4 regions of the Kitasatospora sp. NPDC127111 genome follow, and region 1 is predicted to be linked to each of the others. Evidence: riboswitches for the same ligand, from Rfam matches in the RefSeq annotation. Region 1 holds a riboswitch; each other region holds the start of a gene.
The links. Region 1 has a riboswitch for S-adenosylmethionine ahead of thrC (threonine synthase). Riboswitches for the same ligand answer to the same signal wherever they lie in the genome.
Positions count from the first base shown of each region.

Region 2: it holds a riboswitch for S-adenosylmethionine, as region 1 does, so the genes downstream of both, ACFVHB_RS27260 (IclR family transcriptional regulator) here and thrC (threonine synthase) in region 1, are expected to answer to the same signal.
Region 3: it holds a riboswitch for S-adenosylmethionine, as region 1 does, so the genes downstream of both, ACFVHB_RS15485 (AAA family ATPase) here and thrC (threonine synthase) in region 1, are expected to answer to the same signal.
Region 4: it holds a riboswitch for S-adenosylmethionine, as region 1 does, so the genes downstream of both, ACFVHB_RS31470 (aminotransferase class V-fold PLP-dependent enzyme) here and thrC (threonine synthase) in region 1, are expected to answer to the same signal.

Region 1 is NZ_JBHXTG010000139.1:4,361-9,218, forward strand. Features, by position in the region: gene otsB (trehalose-phosphatase) at 1-192, shown strand, start outside; gene ACFVHB_RS39385 (trehalose-6-phosphate synthase) at 203-1,681, opposite strand; gene ACFVHB_RS39390 (glucosyl-3-phosphoglycerate synthase) at 1,720-2,763, opposite strand; SAM riboswitch class I at 3,036-3,169, shown strand; gene thrC (threonine synthase) at 3,187-4,467, shown strand; gene ACFVHB_RS39400 (ubiquitin-like small modifier protein 1) at 4,534-4,812, shown strand.
Region 2 is NZ_JBHXTG010000053.1:3,097-7,954, reverse strand. Features, by position in the region: gene ACFVHB_RS27280 (hypothetical protein) at 1-30, opposite strand, end outside; gene ACFVHB_RS27275 (DUF4231 domain-containing protein) at 164-649, opposite strand; gene ACFVHB_RS27270 (flavin reductase family protein) at 960-1,436, shown strand; gene ACFVHB_RS27265 (GNAT family N-acetyltransferase) at 1,583-2,257, shown strand; gene ACFVHB_RS27260 (IclR family transcriptional regulator) at 2,374-3,087, opposite strand; SAM riboswitch class I at 3,287-3,429, opposite strand; gene ACFVHB_RS27255 (AAA domain-containing protein) at 3,754-4,858, shown strand, end outside.
Region 3 is NZ_JBHXTG010000020.1:84,461-89,318, reverse strand. Features, by position in the region: gene ACFVHB_RS15485 (AAA family ATPase) at 1-2,918, opposite strand, end outside; SAM riboswitch class IV at 3,171-3,283, opposite strand; gene ACFVHB_RS15480 (DUF4383 domain-containing protein) at 3,437-3,970, opposite strand; gene ACFVHB_RS15475 (glycosyltransferase) at 4,159-4,858, opposite strand, start outside.
Region 4 is NZ_JBHXTG010000069.1:16,607-21,464, forward strand. Features, by position in the region: gene ACFVHB_RS31460 (rhomboid family intramembrane serine protease) at 1-165, shown strand, start outside; gene ACFVHB_RS31465 (Lrp/AsnC ligand binding domain-containing protein) at 205-486, shown strand; gene ACFVHB_RS31470 (aminotransferase class V-fold PLP-dependent enzyme) at 490-1,872, opposite strand; SAM riboswitch class IV at 1,925-2,042, opposite strand; gene trpD (anthranilate phosphoribosyltransferase) at 2,174-3,250, opposite strand; gene ACFVHB_RS31480 (hypothetical protein) at 3,397-3,822, opposite strand; gene ACFVHB_RS31485 (heme-copper oxidase subunit III) at 4,220-4,840, shown strand.

The DNA.
Region 1 (4,858 bases):
GCCTTCGCGGCGGTGGAGGAGCTGCGCGGGGACGGTCTGGCCGGGCTGCTGGTGTGCAGCGGCGCGGTGGGCGACGCGCCGGTGAAGGAGCTCGCCGACCGGGCCGACCTGGTGGTCGAGGGCCCGGCCGGCGTGGCGGCGCTGCTGGAGCGGCTGGCGGCGGAGCTCGGCCGGTCCGCCGGGGCCCCGTGAGCCCGCGGCCTCAGCCGAGGTCGTCGAGCGCGTCGAGCTGGTCGAGGAACCACTGCTGGGGCGGGAGCGCGGTCGCCGCGGCGGCGAGCCGCTTGGTCCGCTCGGCGCGCTCGTCGGCCGGCATGCCGAGCGCGGTGTGCAGGGCCTCGGCGGTGGCGATCACGTCGTAGGGGTTGACCGTCAGCGCGTCGTCGGCGAGTTCGGCGTGCGCGCCGGCCTCGCGGGAGAGCACGAGGGCGCAGCCGCGGTCGGACACCACGGGCACCTCCTTGGCGACCAGGTTCATGCCGTCGCGGATCGGGTTGACCAGGGCGACGTCGGCCAGCCGGTAGGCGGCCAGCGAGCGCGGGAAGTCGTCGTTGACGTGCAGGATCAGCGGCTGCCAGGCGGGGGTGGCGAACTCGGCGTTGATCTCGTCGGCGAGCCGCCGGACCTGGGCGGTGTAGTCGCGGTACTCGGCCAGGTCGGTCCGGGACGGGTAGGCGAAGGCGATGTGCACCACCCGGTCCCGCCACTCGGGCCGGGTGCGCAGCAGGTGCCGGTAGGCCTGGAAGCCGCGGACGATGTTCTTGCTCAGCTCGGTGCGGTCGACCCGGACGACGGTGCGCCGGTCGCCGACGGCCGCGCGGAGCGCGGCGAGGCGTTCCTCGACGTCCGGGCGGTGGGCCCGCTCGCGCAGGAAGTCGGCGTCGGCGCCGAGCGCGTGGACGCCGAGGCGCGTGGTGCGGCCGGCGTGCGTGACGGTGAGCGCGGCGCGGTCGACGGTGGCGCCGAGGAGCCGCTCGCAGCAGTCGGCGAACGCCAGGGCCCAGCGGCGGGTGAGGAAGCCGGCCCGGTCGGCGCCGAGGATGCCGGTGAGGACGGCCTCGGCGACGTCGTCGGGCAGCAGCCGGAAGTACTCGGGCGGCGCCCAGGGGGTGTGCGAGAAGTGGCCGATCCGCAGGTCGGGCCGGGCGGCGCGGAGCAGGGCCGGGGTCAGCGAGAGGTGGTAGTCCTGGACCAGGACGGCGGCGCCGCGGGCTGCCTCGGCGGCGAGCGCCTCGGCGAACGCGGTGTTGTAGGCGGTGTAGGCCTGCCATTCGGCGCGGAAGCCGGCGTCGAAGGCGGGTGCGGTCGGGGTGTCGTAGAGCAGGTGGTGGACGAACCAGAGGGTCGAGTTGGCCACGCCGTTGTAGGCGCGGGCGAAGGTCTCGGGATCTATGTCCAGCATCCGGACGGCCTGCCCGCCGACGTCGTGGCCGGCCCGGTCGAGCCGCCCGTCGGGTGCCTCCCGGGCGGCTCTGCGGTCGGCGTCGCCGAGGGCCGCGCAGACCCAGACGGCGTCCGGGTCGTCGATGGCGGAGAGCCCGGAGACCAGGCCTCCTCCGCCCCGGCGGAGGGTCAGCGTGCCGTCGTCCGCCGTGCCGAACGACACCGGTCCCCGGTTGGAGGCCACCAGGACGGGGGCGGTGCCGGTCTGACTCGAACGCTCGGTCGTGAGATCGCCCATGAGTGGGATGTTGCCGTGGGTCCGCGGCCGCAAACCCCTCAGCGGGGGAGGTGCCGGGTCACGTACTCGGGGACGGTGTGCATCGGGGGCCGTTCCAGGGCGGTGATCCCGTAGGTGCGGGGGGTGAAGATGGGGGTTCCGCCGCCCGGGGGCTGGGGGAGGGCGCGCGGGTCGCGGGTGAACTGGGTGAGCAGCGGGCGCACCAGGTCGGCGGACGCCTTGAGCCGGTGGGTGCGGTCGAGCCGTTCGAGGGCGGTGCGGTAGATGGTGGCGGCCATCCGGCCGAGCGCCTGGCTGTCCTGGTGCCGGTGGTGGCGGACCCCGACGTCCACCTGGGCGAGGGCGTCCAGTCCGGCCGTCTCCAGGGCGTCGACCAGCAGGCCCAGCTCCACGCCGTAGCCGGTGGGGAACGGGAGGCGTTCGAGCAGGGAGCGGCGGGCCGCGTACTCGCCGCCGAGCGGCTGGACGAAACCGGCGAGTTCCGGCCAGTGCAGGTTGAGCAGCGGGCGGGCGACCAGTTCGGTGACCCGGCCGCCGCCCGCGGGCACGACCGCCCCGTCCGTCTCCAGCGGTCGGTCGTACATGGCCTTGACCAGCTGGATGTCCGGTTCGGTGAGCAGCGGGCCGACGATGCCGGAGACGAAGGCGGGGTCGAACTCGCGCAGGTCGGCGTCGACGAAGCAGACGATCTCGCCGCTGGTGACCAGCAGCGAGCGCCAGAGCACCTCGCCCTTGCCGGGGGCGGCGGGCAGCCGGGGCAGGATGTCGTCGCGGTGGACCACCCGGGCGCCGGCCGCGGCGGCCGCCGCGGCGGTGTCGTCCGCGGAGCCGGAGTCGACCACGACGAGTTCGTCGACCAGCGGCAGGCGTTCCATCAGCTCGCGGCGGATGGTGCGGACGATGTCGCCGACGGTGGCCTCCTCGTCCAGGGCGGGCAGGACGACGCTGACGGTGCCCGCGCGGCCGGCGGCCCGCTTGGCGTCCAGCAGGGTGCGCACCGGCCGGTCGGCCGCGCTCCACGAGCGGCGGCGCAGCCAGGACGCCGCCTGCGGGAGGAGCTCGGGTGTCGGGTCGGCGGGCACGGGTCTCTCCTCGGCGGGTTCGGGCGGCGGGTTCGGGCTCGGGCTCGGGTCCGGGTGGGGGCCGGGCTCGGATCGGGGTGCGGGCGGCGGGTTCGAGGTCGGGTTCGGGGCGGGTTCGGGGCCGGACGGCGGCGGGCCGGGGACGGGTGGGACGCGCCATCTCGCGTGGCGGACGGTCCCGTTCACGGTTGACGCCTTCGGATACAGTCTTCGTACAGCGGTCGGACCTTCGCACGCCGGGGTCACCGCTGAGCATGACCACAACTTCACAGAGCTCATCCAGAGGGACTGAGGGAACGGCCCGTTGACGTCCCGGCAACCTTCTCGCGCGGCTGTCGTCCAGGCCCCGGCGGGACAGGTGCCAATTCCGGCCCGTGGCGCGACCGCGCCACGGGGAAGATGAGGAGAGAGGCCTCCGCCATCATGGCTTTCGACACCGTCGCACCCGCAACCGTTGACCTCGGCCCCGCCGCCGCCCTGTCCTGTCGCGAGTGCGGTACCCGTTTCCCGCTCGGTCCGAGCTTCGCCTGCCTGGAGTGCTTCGGGCCGCTGGAGATCGCGTACGACTTCGGCAGCGAGGCCGCGGAGGAGCTGCGCAAGCGGATCGAGTCCGGTCCGGCCTCGATCTGGCGCTACGCGCCGCTGCTGCCGGTGCCGGCGGACGTCGCCTCGAAGCCCAACCTGAACCCCGGCTGGACCCCGCTGGTGAAGGCGGACAACCTGGGCCGCGAGCTCGGGTTCACCGCCCAGCTGCACGTCAAGGACGACTCGGGCAACCCGACGCACTCGTTCAAGGACCGCGTGGTGGCCTGCGCGATCGAGGCGGCGCGGGCGTTCGGCTTCACCACGCTGTCCTGCTCCTCGACCGGCAACCTGGCCGGCGCGGTGGGCGCGGCCGCCGCCCGGGCCGGTTTCAAGTCCTGCGTGTTCATCCCGCACGACCTGGAGCAGGGCAAGGTCGTGATGGCCGGTGTCTACGGCGGTGAGCTGGTCGGCATCGAGGGCAACTACGACGACGTGAACCGCTTCTGCTCGGAGCTGATCGGCGACCCGGCCGGCGAGGGCTGGGGCTTCGTCAACGTCAACCTCCGCCCGTACTACGGCGAGGGTTCCAAGACGCTGGCGTACGAGATCTGCGAGCAGTTGGGCTGGCGCCTGCCGGAGCAGATCGTGATCCCGATCGCCTCGGGCTCGCAGCTGACGAAGATCGACAAGGGGCTGCAGGAGCTGATCAAGCTCGGTCTGGTCGAGGACCGGCCGTACCGGATCTTCGGCGCCCAGGCCGCGGGCTGCTCGCCGGTGTCGGCGGCGTTCAAGGCCGGCCATGACGTGATCCGGCCGGTCAAGCCGGACACCATCGCCAAGTCGCTGGCGATCGGCAACCCGGCCGACGGCCCGTACGTGCTGGACATCGCCCGCCGCACCGGCGGCGCCGTCGAGGACGTGACCGACGCCGAGGTGGTGGCCGCGATCAAGCTGCTGGCCCGCACCGAGGGCGTCTTCGCCGAGACCGCGGGCGGGGTGACCGTCGGCGTGCTGAAGAAGCTGGTCGAGACCGGTCAGCTGGACCCGGCCAAGGAGACCGTCGCGATCAACACCGGTGACGGCCTGAAGACCCTGGACGCGGTCTCCGACGCCGGGATGACCGCGGTCATCCGCCCGACGCTGGCCTCGTTCCGCGACGCCGGCCTCGCCTCCGCCTGACCCCCGCCACCGCTCGCCGCCACCCACCCGCGGCCACCCGCCGCCCCGCCGCAAGGAGAAGCCCCCATGAGCGCCAACGTCCGCATCCCGACCATCCTGCGCACCTACACCGGCGGCGCCGCCGAGGTGGCCGCCGAGGGCGCCACCCTGGGTGACGTCATCGCCGACCTGGAGCGCAACCACGCCGGGATCTCCGCCCGCATCCTCGACGACACCGGCAAGCTGCGCCGTTTCGTCAACGTCTACGTGAACGACGACGACGTGCGCTTCGCGGAGGGCCTGGCGACCGAGATCAAGGACGGCGCGAGCGTCTCGATCATTCCGGCGGTGGCCGGCGGCTGCTGAGCCGCGCACCACCTGGCAAATCCCTCCCGCCGAGGCACCGGCCGCC
Region 2 (4,858 bases), on a different contig from region 1:
GTCCATGGGGGCATGCGTCTCGGTGTCCATGGGGGCATGCTCCCAGAACGGGCGCCCACCCGCGGCCTCCGCGGGAGCACGGCGGCACGAGCCGCACCCGACCGACACCCCGGCCGGGGGTGACCCCGACGACCGCCGGGTTGCCCCCCGAGCACCTGACGGCTCACCGGCTCTCGGCGGAAGCGCTCAGCGCGCGACGCTCCTGCAGCCACCGCTCGCTGAGGTGCGCCCACACACCCTGGTACTCGTCGAAGAACGGCCGGAGCCGGTCGTGCGTGAGCTCACCGGCCGGTGTTGAGGCGATCAGGTACTCGAGGTCATCGGCGAGGCGCTGGAACCGGTACTGGGTCTCCTCCATCAGAACCCAGCGCGATCGCCAGTTGAAGAACGACTCAACGGCCCCCAGCAGGGTGACCAGTGCGACGAGGGCGAAGCCCAGGCCGGCCCAGAAGTCCAGGTCCTGCAGGCCGAGAATGATCGTCGAGGCGGCGGACAGCGAGAGTGTCAGCACCTTCAACGCCGACGAGGCGCGGCGGAAACGCTTCTTCCTCGTTCGGGCGTACCCGTTGCCCTCCCGGATCTTCTCCAGGAGGTGCCCAGCGGTGTCCGCCGGGGCCAGCCCGACGCCCACGAGCCCGCCAGATCCCATGTCTCCCCCGCTTCCTCCGCCGCTCGCGGCACACCTGCGACTCCCCACCGTAGGCTCTCACACCGCACGTCCGTGGACGGACCGTCGGCTTCCTGCCGTCCGGCGGTCCCGGGCGGACCGGCCCGCGTGCGGACGGCTCCGCACCCTCGGCCTCGGCCCTGATCCGGCCGACCCGCGAACCCCTCCCGGGTCACCGGCGGCCACCGGCGGGCCGCACGGCCGCTCCGCGCTCCGCAGGGCCCGCAGGCGGAACGGGGCGGCCGCCCGGCCTCGGTCGGCGCCCGCCGCGGCATGACCCTAGGCTGAGGACATGGGCGAGTTCGACGCGTTCACGGATCTGCTGGACCAGCCGGTCTACGTGGTGACCGCTCCCGGTCCACCGCCGGCGGGGTGCCTGGTCGGGTTCGCGGGGCAGTGCTCCATCCACCCTCCGCGGTTCGTGGTGTGGATCTCCAAGGCGAACCACACGTACGACGCCGCCCTGGCGGCCGACGCGCTGGGCGTCCACCTGCTGCCGCACGGGCAGGGGCTGGCCGAACTGTTCGGCGGGCGGAGCGGCGACGACACCGACAAGTTCGCCCGCGTGGAGTGGTACCACGGGCCCTACGGCGTGCCGGTCCTCGCGGACGCGCCGGCCTGGTTCGTGGGCCGCGTCATCGACTGCGCGGACTGGGGCGACCACACCGGCCTGCTGCTGGCGCCGGTGGCCGTCAGTGCCCCGCCCACCGGCGCGTCGGTGCTGTCCTACCGGGACGTCTCCGACATCGAGGCAGGCCACCCCGCCTGATTCCCGCCCGGGCCGGGTACACCCGCACGGCGCCGCCCCCGCGCCCTTTCACGTTCCCCCGCTTTCGGTCAAGAACTCCCAGGCGCAGGCTTATTGCTTATATGATGCAGCTGCATTCCATAAGCAAAAAGGGGGAGCTGGGGCCGATGACGGGATCACCGGGGGCGCCGGGCATCGAGTCGTCCCGCGACGACTCCGTCGCCGGCCACGGCGCGCGTCGTACCACCGCCGTCGACGTGCGCCGGGTGGACCGGACCGCGCTGCTCGGCCGGGCCGCCGACGTCCGCGACGTGTACGCGCAGGCCTTCGGCCGACCGCCGTGGAACGAACCCGCCCACCTGGCCGACGAGTTCCTGGACCGACTGGGCCGGGACGCCGACCGACCGGGGTTCACCGCGGCCGCCGCCCGCCGCGCCGACGGTCGTCTCGTCGGATTCGCCACCGCCTGGACCACGCCGGAGCCCTTCCCCTCCGAAGGCTCCTACCGCCACGCCACCGAGGGCCTCGGCGAGCGCGGCACCCGCGACCTGCTGGGCGGTGCCCTGAAGATCGACGAACTGGCGGTCCACCCCGACCACGCCGGCCAGGGCCTGGGAACGGCCCTGCTGAACGCGGTGAGCGCGGCAGCGCCCCGCGGCCGGCTCTGGCTGTTCACCACGGCCGCCGCCGGCGGGCCGCTCGACTTCTACCTGCGGCACGGCTGGCGCCCGGTCACCCGCCCGGCACCGCACCCCGACGGCGTGGTCGTCCTGCTCGGCCCCCGCCACCCCGGAGCCCCGGCGGCCGCCCTCCCCGAGGCGGCACGCGCAGCCCCGCGCTAGCGTCCACTGCCTCATCGTCAAGGGTGGTGTCGTCCACAAGAACGAGCTCGACTGACCCGCCCGCCGCCGGCGCCCCCGGCGGCGGCGCGGCGGCGTCAGGAAGCGCCGCGGGCCGTTCAGGAGTGGCGGAGGGCTTCGGTGAGGCGGTGTCCCGCCTCGACGACGACCTGGGAGACGTGCGCGCCGGGGTGGCGCGAGAGGCGTTCGACCGGACCGGAGACGGAGACCGCGGCCACCACCCGGTTGGACGGGCCGCGGACGGGCGCGGACACGGAGACCACCCCCGGCTCGCGTTCACCGACGGACTGCGCCCAGCCGCGGCGCCGTACGCCGCTCAGGGCGGTGGCGGTGAAACGGGCGCCCTGGAGACCGCGGTGGAGGCGCTCGGGCTCCTCCCAGGCGAGCAGGATCTGGGCGGCGGAGCCGGCCTTCATGGGGAGGGTGACGCCGACGGGGACGGTGTCGCGAAGTCCGGAGAGCCGCTCGGCGGCGGCCACGCAGATGCGGACCTCGCCCTGGCGGCGGTAGAGCTGCGCGCTCTCCCCGGTGACGTCCCGCAGGTGGGTGAGGACCGAACCGGCGGCGGCCAGCAGCCGGTCCTCGCCGGCGGCCGCCGAGAGCTCGGCGAGCCGGGGGCCGAGCACGAACCGGCCCTGCAGGTCCCGGCTGACCAGGCGGTGGTGTTCCAGCGCGACCGCGAGCCGGTGGGCGGTGGGCCGCGCCAAGCCGGTGGCGGCGACGAGTCCGGCCAGGGTGGTCGGCCCGGCCTCCAGGGTGCCGAGGATCGAGGTGGCCTTGTCGAGCACGCCGACGCCGCTCGTGATGTCCATGGATGGGTACTCCAGTCTCGAAATCCCGTGAGCGGCGGGGGGGTCCGCCCAGGGGGGGCTCCCGCGCGGGGAGCGGGGGCGGTCAGCGAGGACGGGCCGGAGAAGTCGGCCGATTGCCTGCGCCGGGCACGAGACGGGTACGCGGAAGGGCCGGGGCGGGAAGCGCCCGGGCGAAGGACAGCACAGAGAGCACCGTGTCTCCTCATCTTTCCCGCGCCACGTTGGCGACAGGCCGGAGTTGGCACTGATCCCGGGCGGCACGGCGCGTACTTCGCACGCCGGGTCGACCGGGGAGTTGCCGGGGCTTCGTAGGGCCGGTCCCTCCACCCCTCTGGATGATTCGCGAGGAACCATACAAGATTCCCCGGCCGCCCCGCCAAACCTCCCCGCCTTCACGCCCGGGTGCTTCGTGCCCTCCGTGCCGGCGCACCGCCCGTCGGCTCCACCGGGCCGTGGCTGCCGTGCTGCCGGGCAGCTCCGGGAGGAGGAGGCCACTCCGCCTCCGATATGCCGACAGGCCAGGGTCCCTGACGCCTCGACAGGGCGGTGATCAGCCCACTCGGCCCGGGGGCCGGCGTCCGGTAGATTCTGCGGGCAGCTGATCGGCACACGAAGCGGCCGCGTGCCGCGCATTCGACACGGGGGCAATGAGTGCGGAACGGACACGTGCGGGACCGTCACCGGGAGGCCGTGCTGGAGTGCTGGCGGGCGATCGAGCTGTTCAGCCCTCCGGGCATCCCCTCGCTGCCGCGCCGGCGCCGTGCCGCGCGCTCCGGGCCCGCGGACGAGTACGTCGTGGACCTGGACCCACAACCGGGCCAGGAGCGCCTGCCGTTGCCGTGGCATCCGGACCACCCGGCGACGGCGAAGCGCCGGGCTCCCTACGGCAAGATGTGGCGCCACGAGGTGTACGGCGGCGTCTTCGACCTGGAGCTGCTGCGCCAGGCGATGATCACGGTGCTGCCCGAGGGGACCGACCCCGACCCCGGGGTGCCGCAGGCGGAGCTGGTGCTGTCGGGGCAGAGCGCCATGTTCGCCCTGGTCCTGGACGATGAGGGCCGGCCGGTGGAGGACACGTCGGTGATCTCCGCGTGCGGGTGGGCAACCGGTCGGCTCTTCGATCCCGGGCCGTCCGTGCCGGGGTGGCTGGACGGCTTCGAGGACCTGAACGACGCGTTCGGCAACGCGATCGACAAGCTGACCGCCGTCCGCATCCCCTACTCCCCCGGCTCGGGACCGGTGCCCGGGCAGCCGTCCCACCCGCAAGCTGCGGCGGATCCCGCGTCCGCGTCCCGGGCCTCCGCCTGGCGGCAGCTGCTGGCCGAGATCCTGGGCGGCGCGGCCGTGGGCGCGGTGGGGGCGCTGTTCGGCGAGGTCGCCGGCGCCGCATGGCAGGGCGCCGCGGAACCGCTCGTACGGCGCGCCGCCGACTGGGCCGCTGCCCGCCGTCCCGCCGCGGAGCACGCAGAGGACCCGGATGAGCCGGACGGCCCGGAGGACGGCCGCCCGGCCGGCTCCGGGCACGCCGCCGCGCCTGCGACCCCGGACGCGGGTCCGCCCGACGGGGCGGACGATGCGGGTCCGCGGGCAGTGGGTCTCGCCGACCTGGTCGCGCTGACCGCACAGATCGCGGACCTGTGCGGGGTCGAGGCGCACCTGAGGCCGCGGGTGATCCGCGTGCGCAGCCGGCTGGTCCACCGTCCGCGTGACCCGCGGGCGAAGGCCACCGTCGCCGCGCCGTTCCTGAACAGCCTTCTTCCACCCGACCTGG
Region 3 (4,858 bases), on a different contig from region 1:
TCGGGGCCGTCGCCGCGCCGGACCACCGCCGCCAGGTCGGCCCGGCGCCGCACCCCGAGCTTGCGGTACACCCGGGTGAGGTGCTGCTCCACGGTGCTCACCGTGACGTACAGCTTCCGGGCGATCTCCCGGTTGGACAGGCCGCGGGCGGCGAGTTCGGCGACCCGGCGCTCGGCGTCCGAGAGGCCCGTCGGAGCGGCGTCCCCGTCCGGGACCAGTGACAGGGCCGGGGTGCGCCGCAGCCGCCGGTCCGCCTGCCGGGCGCGGTCGGGGTCGCCGTCCGTACGGTGGGACTCGCTCAGGTCGGCCAGCGCGCCCGCCAGGTCGCCCTCGGCACCGGCTTCCTCCAGCAGGTCGACGGAGCGCTCCAGGAGCGCGGTGCGTTCCGCGTGGTCACCGGCGGCCGCCCGGATCCGGAGCGCCTGCCCGCGGATCCGCGCGTGGCCCGACGAGCCCGCCCGGGCGAGTTGCTCGTCCGCCAGTTCCGCCGCTGCCCGGCGCCGGCCCAGCGCGAGCTGTGCCCGGGCCGCACCGAGCCGCCACGGAGCGATCGCCGGCAGACGGTCCAGGCCCCAGCGCGCCATCGTGTCCCCGCACGCCCGGTAGGCCGCGAGCGCCTCCTCCGCGCGGCCGACGGCCAGCAGGTGCCCGCCGCGCGCGTACCGGTGGTGCAGGCCCGCCGGGGTCCGCTCCATGCCCTCCGGGACTCCGATCGCGAGGAACCGGGCCGCGTCCGCCGGCAGGCCGAGCGCGGTCCGGGCGGCCACCATGGTGGACAGCGGCAGGCCCACCGCGACGCCCCAGGCGTCCGGGGAGACCCGCGCGAAGGCGCTCCGGGCCGCCGCGTCCGCCGCCCGCAGATCGCCCTGCCGCAGCGACGCCTCCGCGCGGAGCGCGGACACCAGGGCCTGCCAGGTGGAGCCGCAGCGCGCGCCGGTGCGCTCGGCGAGCGGACCGCACCAGCGCACCGCCCGGTCCGCCCGGTCCGTGTACAGCAGCACCGTCAGGGCCGCGGTCAGCGACTCGGTGCCGCCGCTGCCGCCCGGGCGGCCCTCCCGCAGGATCAGTTCCGCCTGCACCGCGGCCTCGCCCGGTGTGACGGCCCCGGTCAGCAGGGAGGCCAGCAGCCGCATGCCCTCGGCCCTGCCCGCCGGGCCCTCCCCGGTCGGCCCGGGCAGCAGTGACGGGTACCAGTACGCCAGCCAGGCCCGCAGTCCGTCCGCCGACCCCGCGTTCTCCGGACGGGACTCGAACCGCTCCAGCGCCACCAACCCCTGGTCCGGGCGACCGTGCCAGAACAGGTGCCGGATCTCCTTCAGCTCGTGGCGCACCGCGCTCGCCGCGTCCACCACCGTCCCGGGCAGCGAGGGAACGCACCGGATCGCCGCCCCGCCGACCGGCTCGCCGCCGAGGGCGCGGCCACCCGCTCCCGGGGCTCCCGCTCCGCCGGGTTCCGGCGCCGGTGTGCCCCTCCCCTCGGGCGGCACCGGGTCGAGCACCCGCTCCGCGCCGCCGTGGTCCACCGGACCGCCGCGCCGACCGAATCGGTCCGGGCCGTCGAGCCGGTCCGAGCCGTCGGCTCGGTCCCTGTCGTCGAACCGTTCCAGGCCGTCAAGCCGTTCCGGGCCGTCGGCGAAGTCCGGGCCGTCGGCGAAGTCCGAACCGCTCCGCCCCCCGACGTGAACGCCGTCGACCCGCCCGGGAGTGTCACCCGCGGGCCGGCCGGCCTGCGCGGACGCCGGCAACCCCGACGTCCGCAGGTATCCCTCGGCCGCCCGCACGTGGCCGGCCACTTCGCGTGCCTCCGCGCCCGCAGCGTCCAGCAGCCCGCCCGCCCGCCGGTGGAGGCCCGCGAGGTCGGCCGGTGTCATGGCCGCGAGCAGGTCGCCGGCGGCCGTCGGATGGCGGAACCCGCCGTCGCGGAACAGCCCGGCGGCGTGCAGCAGGTACAGCGCACGGGGCAGCGAGTCCGTCGGCAGGAGCAGCAGCTCGGCCAGCAGGGCCGGGGTCGCGTAGGGCCCGAGCACCGCCACCCCGCGCGCGTACCGCAGCGCCAGCGGGTCGATGCGGTGCAGGCAGTGCATCAGCCCCCGCCGGTAGCCCTCGCCGACCACCGGCTCCTCGGGCGCACCGGCCCGCTCCTGGTCGTCCAGCAGGCTGTGGACGAGCAGCGGGTTGCCGCCCGTCAGGTCGAACGCCTTCGCCGCCAGGCCGGCCGCGGCGGAGCTGCCGAAGCGTTCACGGCACAGCTCGGCGACCAGCTCCGGCGAGAGCACGTCCAGCCTGATCTGCCGGTGATGGGGCTGGCGCGCCAACTCGACCTCGAAGAACGGGTTCGGCGGCGTCATGGTCTCGCGCGAGCTGAGCACGGTCAGCACGCCGAGATTGCGGGTGCGCCGGACCAGGTACAGCAGGAACTCCAGCGACTGGGGATCGGCGTCCTGGCGGTCGTCCACCGCGATCAGGACGGGCTTCCGCTCCGCGAGGGACCGGACCAGCCGGAACAGGCCCTCCAAGGTCGGCTGGCCCAGCCGCCCGTGCGCCCCCTCCGCGACGGCCGACCGCGGCCGCGTGCCCTCGATCGCGCCCTGGGACAGCAGGGCCTCCGCCGCGGCCGCCTCGTGCGGCTCGACCGGGGCGCTCTGCAGCAGTTGCCGGGCCAGGCCCAGCGGGAACTCCCGTTCCAGCGGCGAACCGGTGCCCATCAGCACCGTGACGCCCCGCTCCGCCGCCACGTCCGTGAACGTGTACAGCAGTTCGCTCCGGCCACTGCCCACCGACCCGTGCAGCGCGATCACGCTTCCGAGGCCGTCCGCACACCGGTCCAGCGCCTCGCGCAGGCGGCGGTACTCCGCTTCCCGGCCGGCGGGCAGCGAACCGGGAAGATCACGCGGGGGTCTCGGGGAGCCAGCAGACATCGATACTCCTGAAGCAGGCGCGCGAAAGGGCGGCCGCTGGGCGCTCCTCTGTCACGCGGGGTCGAGGCTTGACGACCTGGACGGACCGCGCGGGACACCTCTCGCCCGCCGATCCGTCGCCGTCAGCGACAGAGCGCGCTGGCCCGCCGCCGCAGGTCGACGTCGAGCCTGGCCACGAGCCGGAGGCCCACGACCCGTCGCCCGACCGCCCACCGCACCACGAACTTCTCCGTCCCGGCCCGACCGGGCCCGTCACCGCGCTTGCGGCATGACGCCATGCCACCAGGCTTATCCCCGGGGCACCCCACCGCAGTGTGGGGGTTGCCAGTCAGCCGGCCGGGGCCTGGGGGCTGACATTCTTCGCCGAATCGAGTCTACGAAGATCCGACAGATCCCGTCAATCGCCCTCTGGCGCCCCGTCAATCAGGCGGCCCGGCACAGCCCTGCGGCCCGCCCGGTCGCCGGGCGCGGGAGGTCGGTGAGGCGTCTTCAGGGCCGGCGTCCCCTTACCCCGCGGGTCAGCGCGCGGGGCCGGCGACGCCTGTTCGCCCGGGCGGGGAGGCGAGCTGTCGCGCCACTCCGGGGGGCACCGATCCGGGGTGCCGGTGGCGCCAGTACGGGTTGTCGAGCGGCAACTTGGCGCTGACGCGACCGTACATGCCGAACGTGGCGATGATCAGGCCCATGACGAAGCTGAAGACGACGTTGGGGATCCTGAAGGCCAGGACGTTGACGCCGGAGTCGAGCAGGGCGAGGTTGACGAACCCGCTCAGCACGAACAGGCCGCCCACCGCGATGTTGGTCGTCGAGGCGGTGTTGCCGCCGATCACGGCTCCGGTGATCAGGACCCCGGCGGTGGCGATCGAGATCAGGCTGAGCAGGCCGTTGCTCGACAGGCCCGCCACGCGCTCTCCGGTGGTGCTGAAGAACGCCAGGCCGTCGGACAGACCGAGGCAGCCGAAGACCAGCAGGGCGACGCCGCACAGGCCCGCGCCGGCCCGGTAGACCCGCGCGAGTCGGTGGTCGACGGGAAGCTCGTCGCGGAAGTCCATGACAGTTCTCCTTCGCGTATCCGGTATCCGGAGGCCGGTGCCTCCGGATTCCCACGTTCACCGGCCACGGAACCGTTCGACACTTGCAGCGATCACGCACCGTTTGGCGTGTCGCGTCGGTGCGACGAGGCGAGGTGCGACGAGGCGAGGTGAGACGAGGCGCACCCGTGGGCCGCCCGGGGGCGGGGCTACGACGGTGCGGGCGCCCGGGGAACGCCTCGCATGACGCGGACCAGCTGGTCGGCCGCCCGGTGCGGGCCGGCGGCCAGGACCTCGGCCCGCTGGGCGCCGGTGCCGTGCCCGCCGGTGGCCAGCAGGGCCCGGAGGGCGGCGCCGGCGGTCTCGGCGTCGAGGGTGTTCGGGTCGCGCGAGAGGCCGAGACCGGCGCGTTCGAGATCGTGGGCGATGGCGAACTGGTCGCTGGAGAAGGGCAGGACGAGCGCCGGAACGCCTGCCGTCAGGCACTCCGTGAAGGAGTTGTTGCCGCCGTGGTGGACCATCACGGCGGCGTGCGCCAGGAGCGCCTGCTGGGGCACGGACTCGGCGACGCACAGGCGTTCCGGCGACGCCGCCGCCAGCCACGGATCGCGGGCGAGCTCGTCGGCCCGGTCGCCGGCGGCGACGATCACCGACGCCGCGGTGCACTCGAGCGCCGCCCGGGTGACCGTCCGCAGGACGTCGTGGCGGGCCGAGAGGAAGGTACCGAAGGCGATCAGGACCAGTGGGCGCCCGCCAAGGGTCAGGCGGGCGACGGTGGTCTGCCAGCCGTCGTCGAGCCCGGTGCTCGCCGACTCCGCCGTGCAGTGACCGGCGTAGACGGCCACCGGGCCCGGCGGGGCGGCCGGGAGCCAGGGCAGCGGCGGGTAGTTGAACACCACGGCGTGCGGC
Region 4 (4,858 bases), on a different contig from region 1:
CGGTTCCCGGCCTGGCTGGTGCTCGGGCTCTGGTTCGCCCTGCAGTGGTGGTCGGTGCACTCCGCCGGGGCCGGGGTGGCCTACCTGGTGCACGTGATCGGCTTCTCGGCGGGCTTCCTGTACGGCTGCACCCTGGCCACCCGCCCCCCGCGCCGGCGGGGCTGACGCCCGCTACCCTGGCGGCACCTCACAAAGGAGCCCACAGTGATCACCGCCATCGTCCTGATCAAGACCAGCGTCGACCGCATCCCGGAGATCGCCGAGGCGATCGCCGCCATCGAGGGCGTCAGCGAGGTCTACTCGGTCACCGGTGGTTACGACCTGGTGGCGATGGTGCGGGTGCGCCGGCACGACGACCTGGCCGAGGTGATCCCCGGCCGGCTGAACAAGGTCCCGGGCGTGGCCCACACCGAGACCCAGATCGCCTTCCGCACCTACTCCCAGCACGACCTGGAGGCCGCCTTCGCGCTCGGCCTCGACGAGTAGCGCTCAGCCCTCTCGGCGGCCCCTGTCGATCTGCCCGGTGGGGACGCAACGGCCGCCCTCGTTGCGGTAGTTCCAGGCCGCGCCGTCCGTGACCAGCTCGCGGACGGCGGCCAGGAAGCGGTCGATGTGCTCGTCCGGGGTGCCGGCGCCGAAGCTGACCCGGATCGCGTTGAGGCTCCGCTCGCCCGGGAGCGAGGGATCCGGGGCACCGCACGTCGAATCGACCGCCGGCGCGTCGTCGTTCAGCAGCGCGCGCACCAGCGGGTGCGCGCAGAACAGCCCGTCGCGCACGCCGATGCCGTACTCGGCGGAGAGCGCGGCCGAGAAGTGCGAGCTGTTCCAGCCCTGGACGACGAAGGAGAGCACGCCCACGCGGGCCGAGTCGGCGCCGAACAGGTTCAGCACCTTCACCTGCGGGACCTCCGCCAGGCCGGCCTTCAGCCGGGCGACCAGCTGCTGCTCGCGGGCCTCCAGCGCGTCCCAGCCCGCCTCGGTCAGCGCCCGGCAGGCCGAGGCGATGGCGTAGGCACCGATCACGTTGGGCGAGCCGGCCTCGTGCCGGGCCGGACCGGTGTGCCACCGCACGGCCACCGAGCCGTCGGTCTCCCGGGCCACCGTACGGGTGGCGCCGCCGCCGGCCAGGTACGGCTCGGCCGCGTCCAGCCAGTCGGCGCGGCCCGCCAGCACCCCGGCGCCGAACGGCGCGTAGATCTTGTGCCCGGAGAAGGCGATCCAGTCCACGTCCAGGTCGCGCACCGAGACCCGGTGGTGCGGGGCGAGCTGCGCGGCGTCCAGCACCACCCGGGCGCCGTGCCGGTGGGCGGTCGCGGCGAGCTCGGCGACCGGCCAGAGCTCGCCGGTGACGTTGGAGGCGCCGGTGACGCAGAGCAGCTTGGGGCCCTCGGGCGCCCCGGTCAGCGCGGCGTCCAGGGCGGCGACCGCCGCGGCCCGCGAGCGCGGGGCCCGCAGGTAGGTGACGTCCAGGCCGGCGTGGGCCCAGGGCAGCAGCGAGGCGTGGTGCTCGGTCTCGAAGGCGAACACCCGGGTGCCCGCCGGGACGGCGCGGGCCAGCAGGTTGAGCGAGTCCGTCGTGGCCCGGGTGAAGACCACCTGGTCACCCTCGCGCAGGTCGAGGAACTCGGCGACGGTGCGGCGGCTCTGCTCGAACAGGTCGGTGGAGAGCTGGGAGAGGTAGCCGGCGCCGCGGTGCACGCTGCCGTAGTAGGGGGCGTAGGCGGCGACGTCGTCCCAGACCCGCTGGAGTGCCGGGGAGCTGGCGGCGTAGTCGAGCGCCGCGTAGCCGACCTTCGCACCGCTGGCGAGCGGGACCTCGACGTCGTGGCCGAGGACGGCGAGCGGGGCGCAGATTTCGGTGGAGAGGGACATCGGGATGCACTCCTGGTACGGGTCAAGGACCCCGGGAGTGCGTGTCAGCCGGCGTCCGCGCTTGTCACGCGGACGGATTGCCGCGGGACCCGGTCCTCACCCAGGGCACCCCGCCACGGACGGAGGGTTGCCGGACAGCAAGCTGGGGCTTGACGCTGTCACTCATGACCTGGGCAGGACTCTAGGTCGCGTCCGGCGAGTGGTCAAACGCCGTTCCGCCATCCGGACAGCTACTCGCCCCCCGCCTCCGGGACGGGAGGGTCCCGCGGGGCGGCTTCCCCGCGGGACCGCAACTCCCGCTTCACGCCTTGGCGGTGGCCTCCGACCAGCGCTTCAGGACGTCCAGCGCGGCGCCCGAGTCGATGGCCGCCGCGGCCCGCTCCATGCCCGCCGCCAGCTGCTCGGCGAGCGGCGCGGCGGTGAGGTCCAGGGCCACCAGTCCGGCCGCGGTGTTCAGCAGGACGGCGTCGCGCACCGGCCCGCGCTCCCCGGCCAGCAGCCGGCGGGCGACCTCCGCGTTGTACGCCGGGTCGGCTCCGCGCAGCGCCTCGATGCCGACCGGTTCGATGCCGACCTCACGCGGGTCGAAGGCGGTCTCGGTGACCTCTCCGCCGGAGACGATCCAGACCCGCGAGGTGGTGGTGATGGTCAGCTCGTCGAGGCCGTCGTCGCCCCGGAAGACCAGCGCCGTGGCACCGCGCCGGGCCAGCACGCCGGCGATCAGCCCGGCCAGCCGGGTGTCGAAGCAGCCGATCGCGTGCGCGGTCACCCGCGCCGGGTTGGTCAGCGGTCCCAGGATGTTGAACGCGGTCGGCACCCCGAGGTCGCGCCGGGCGGTGGCGGCGTGCCGCATCGACGGGTGGAACTTCGCGGCGGAGCAGAAGGTGAGCCCGACCTCCTCGGCCACCTCGGCGACCCGCCGGGCGGAGAGGTCGAGGGCGATGCCGAGCTTCTCCAGCACGTCCGAGGAGCCGCTCGCCGAGGAGGCGGCCCGGTTGCCGTGCTTGACCACCTTGGCGCCCGCGGCCGCGGCGACGATCGCGGACATGGTGGAGATGTTGACGGTCTTGGCCCGGTCGCCGCCGGTGCCGACGATGTCCACCGCCGGGCCGGGGACGGAGAGCGGCTCGGCGTGCGCGTACATCGCGTCGACCAGGCCGGCCACCTCGTCGACGGTCTCGCCCTTGGCCCGCAGCGCCACCATGAAGCCGGCCACCTGGGCGGGGGAGGCCTCGCCGCTCATGATCCGGTCCATCGCCCACGAGGTGGCGCCCTGGTCGAGGTCCTCGCCCCGCAGCAGCGCCGACAGGATGTCCGGCCAGGTGCGGACCACCTGCACGGGGTCCTTGCCGCCGTTCGCAGGGTTCACGTTCACCATGGCCGACTCCAGCTCTTGTGGTTCCCCGAAGGGACGTCCGTAGGGTCGGAGTCAGCCTATCGAGCGGCGGGACGCCACCGTCCCGCCGCGACCCTTCTTCTCTTCCACTGAGACGGCCCGCCGGAAAAGGCCTGTTCCACCGGCCGCTAGCGGACGACCGGCGTCCGCTTCGCCACCCGGGCGCGGAGCAGGACGGCGGCGGCCTCGGCCAGCGCCACCGGGTCCACCGGCTGGGAGATCGCCGCGTCGGCCCGGCTCCAGGCGGCCAGCCAGGAGTCCTGCGGCCGGCCGATCAGCACCAGCACCGGCGGGCAGCCGTAGATCTCGTCCTTCAGCTGGCGCGCCAGCCCCAGCCCGCCGGCCGGCACCGCCTCGCCGTCCAGCACGCAGAGGTCCACTCCCCCCTTCTCCAGCGCCTTCAGCACCGCGGGAGTCGTGGCGCACTCCAGGTAGGACAGCTCCGGCAGATCCTCCGCGGGCCGGCGGCCGAGCGCCGTCAGCACCTGCTCGCGGGTGTTGCGGTCGTGGCTGTAGACGAGAACGGTCAGCGTCTCGTCGGTCGTGTACGCCATGGGCCCTGCTCCCTCAAAGTGTGATCCGGACCACGTTCGCCTCAACCGGGATGCTACTCCCGATCACCGACCGCCGAGCCCCTCCCGCGCGATCCTTCTCAAGCCGCCGCGCCCACGGCTCACCCGCCCGGAGGACGCGCCGTCACCCCCGGCGCCGCAGTCCACCCGTACGGCCGACAGTGCGGGCGCTCCCCTTACCCCCCGCGGGCTCCGCGGGGGTGCAGCGACACGCTGGGCAAGGGGGTCGAAGGGGCCTTCGAAGAACCGTCAGAAAAGGGACACGCCGCTGCTCAGCCCCCGTCCGGACGCCCCGTCGACTGCCACCGGGGCATACCGCACGCACCGGACACTCCGAGGGAGACCCCCCGGCGTGAAGACGGAATAAGGGACCGACATAATGTCCGTCGTGGCGACAGCAACAGCAGTAGAAACCGGGCACGCGCACGGATCGGTCAACCGGCCGAACATGGTCAGCGTCGGAACGATCGTCTGGCTCAGTTCCGAGTTGATGTTCTTCGCGGCCCTCTTCGCGATGTACTTCACGCTCCGCTCCGTCAAGGGAGCCGAGTTCTGGAGCGAGAAGGCGCACGCCCTCAACGTGCCCTTCTCCTCGGTCAACACCACGATCCTGGTGCTCTCCTCCCTCACCTGCCAGCTCGGCGTCTTCGCCGCCGAGCGCGGGGACGTGAAGAAGCTCCGCTCGTGGTTCGTCATCACCTTCGTGATGGGCGCGATCTTCATCGGCGGCCAGATCTTCGAGTACACCGAGCTGGTCAAGAAGGACGGCCTCTCGCTGTCCTCCGACCCGTACGGCACGGTGTTCTACCTCACCACCGGCTTCCACGGTCTGCACGTGACGGGTGGTCTGATCGCCTTCCTGCTGGTCCTGGGACGGACGTACGCAGCCAAGCGCTTCACGCACGAGCAGGCCACCGCCGCCATCGTGGTGTCGTACTACTGGCACTTCGTCGATGTCGTGTGGATCGGCCTGTTCGCGACCATCTACCTGATCAAGTAACCAGCTGATCAGGTCGCT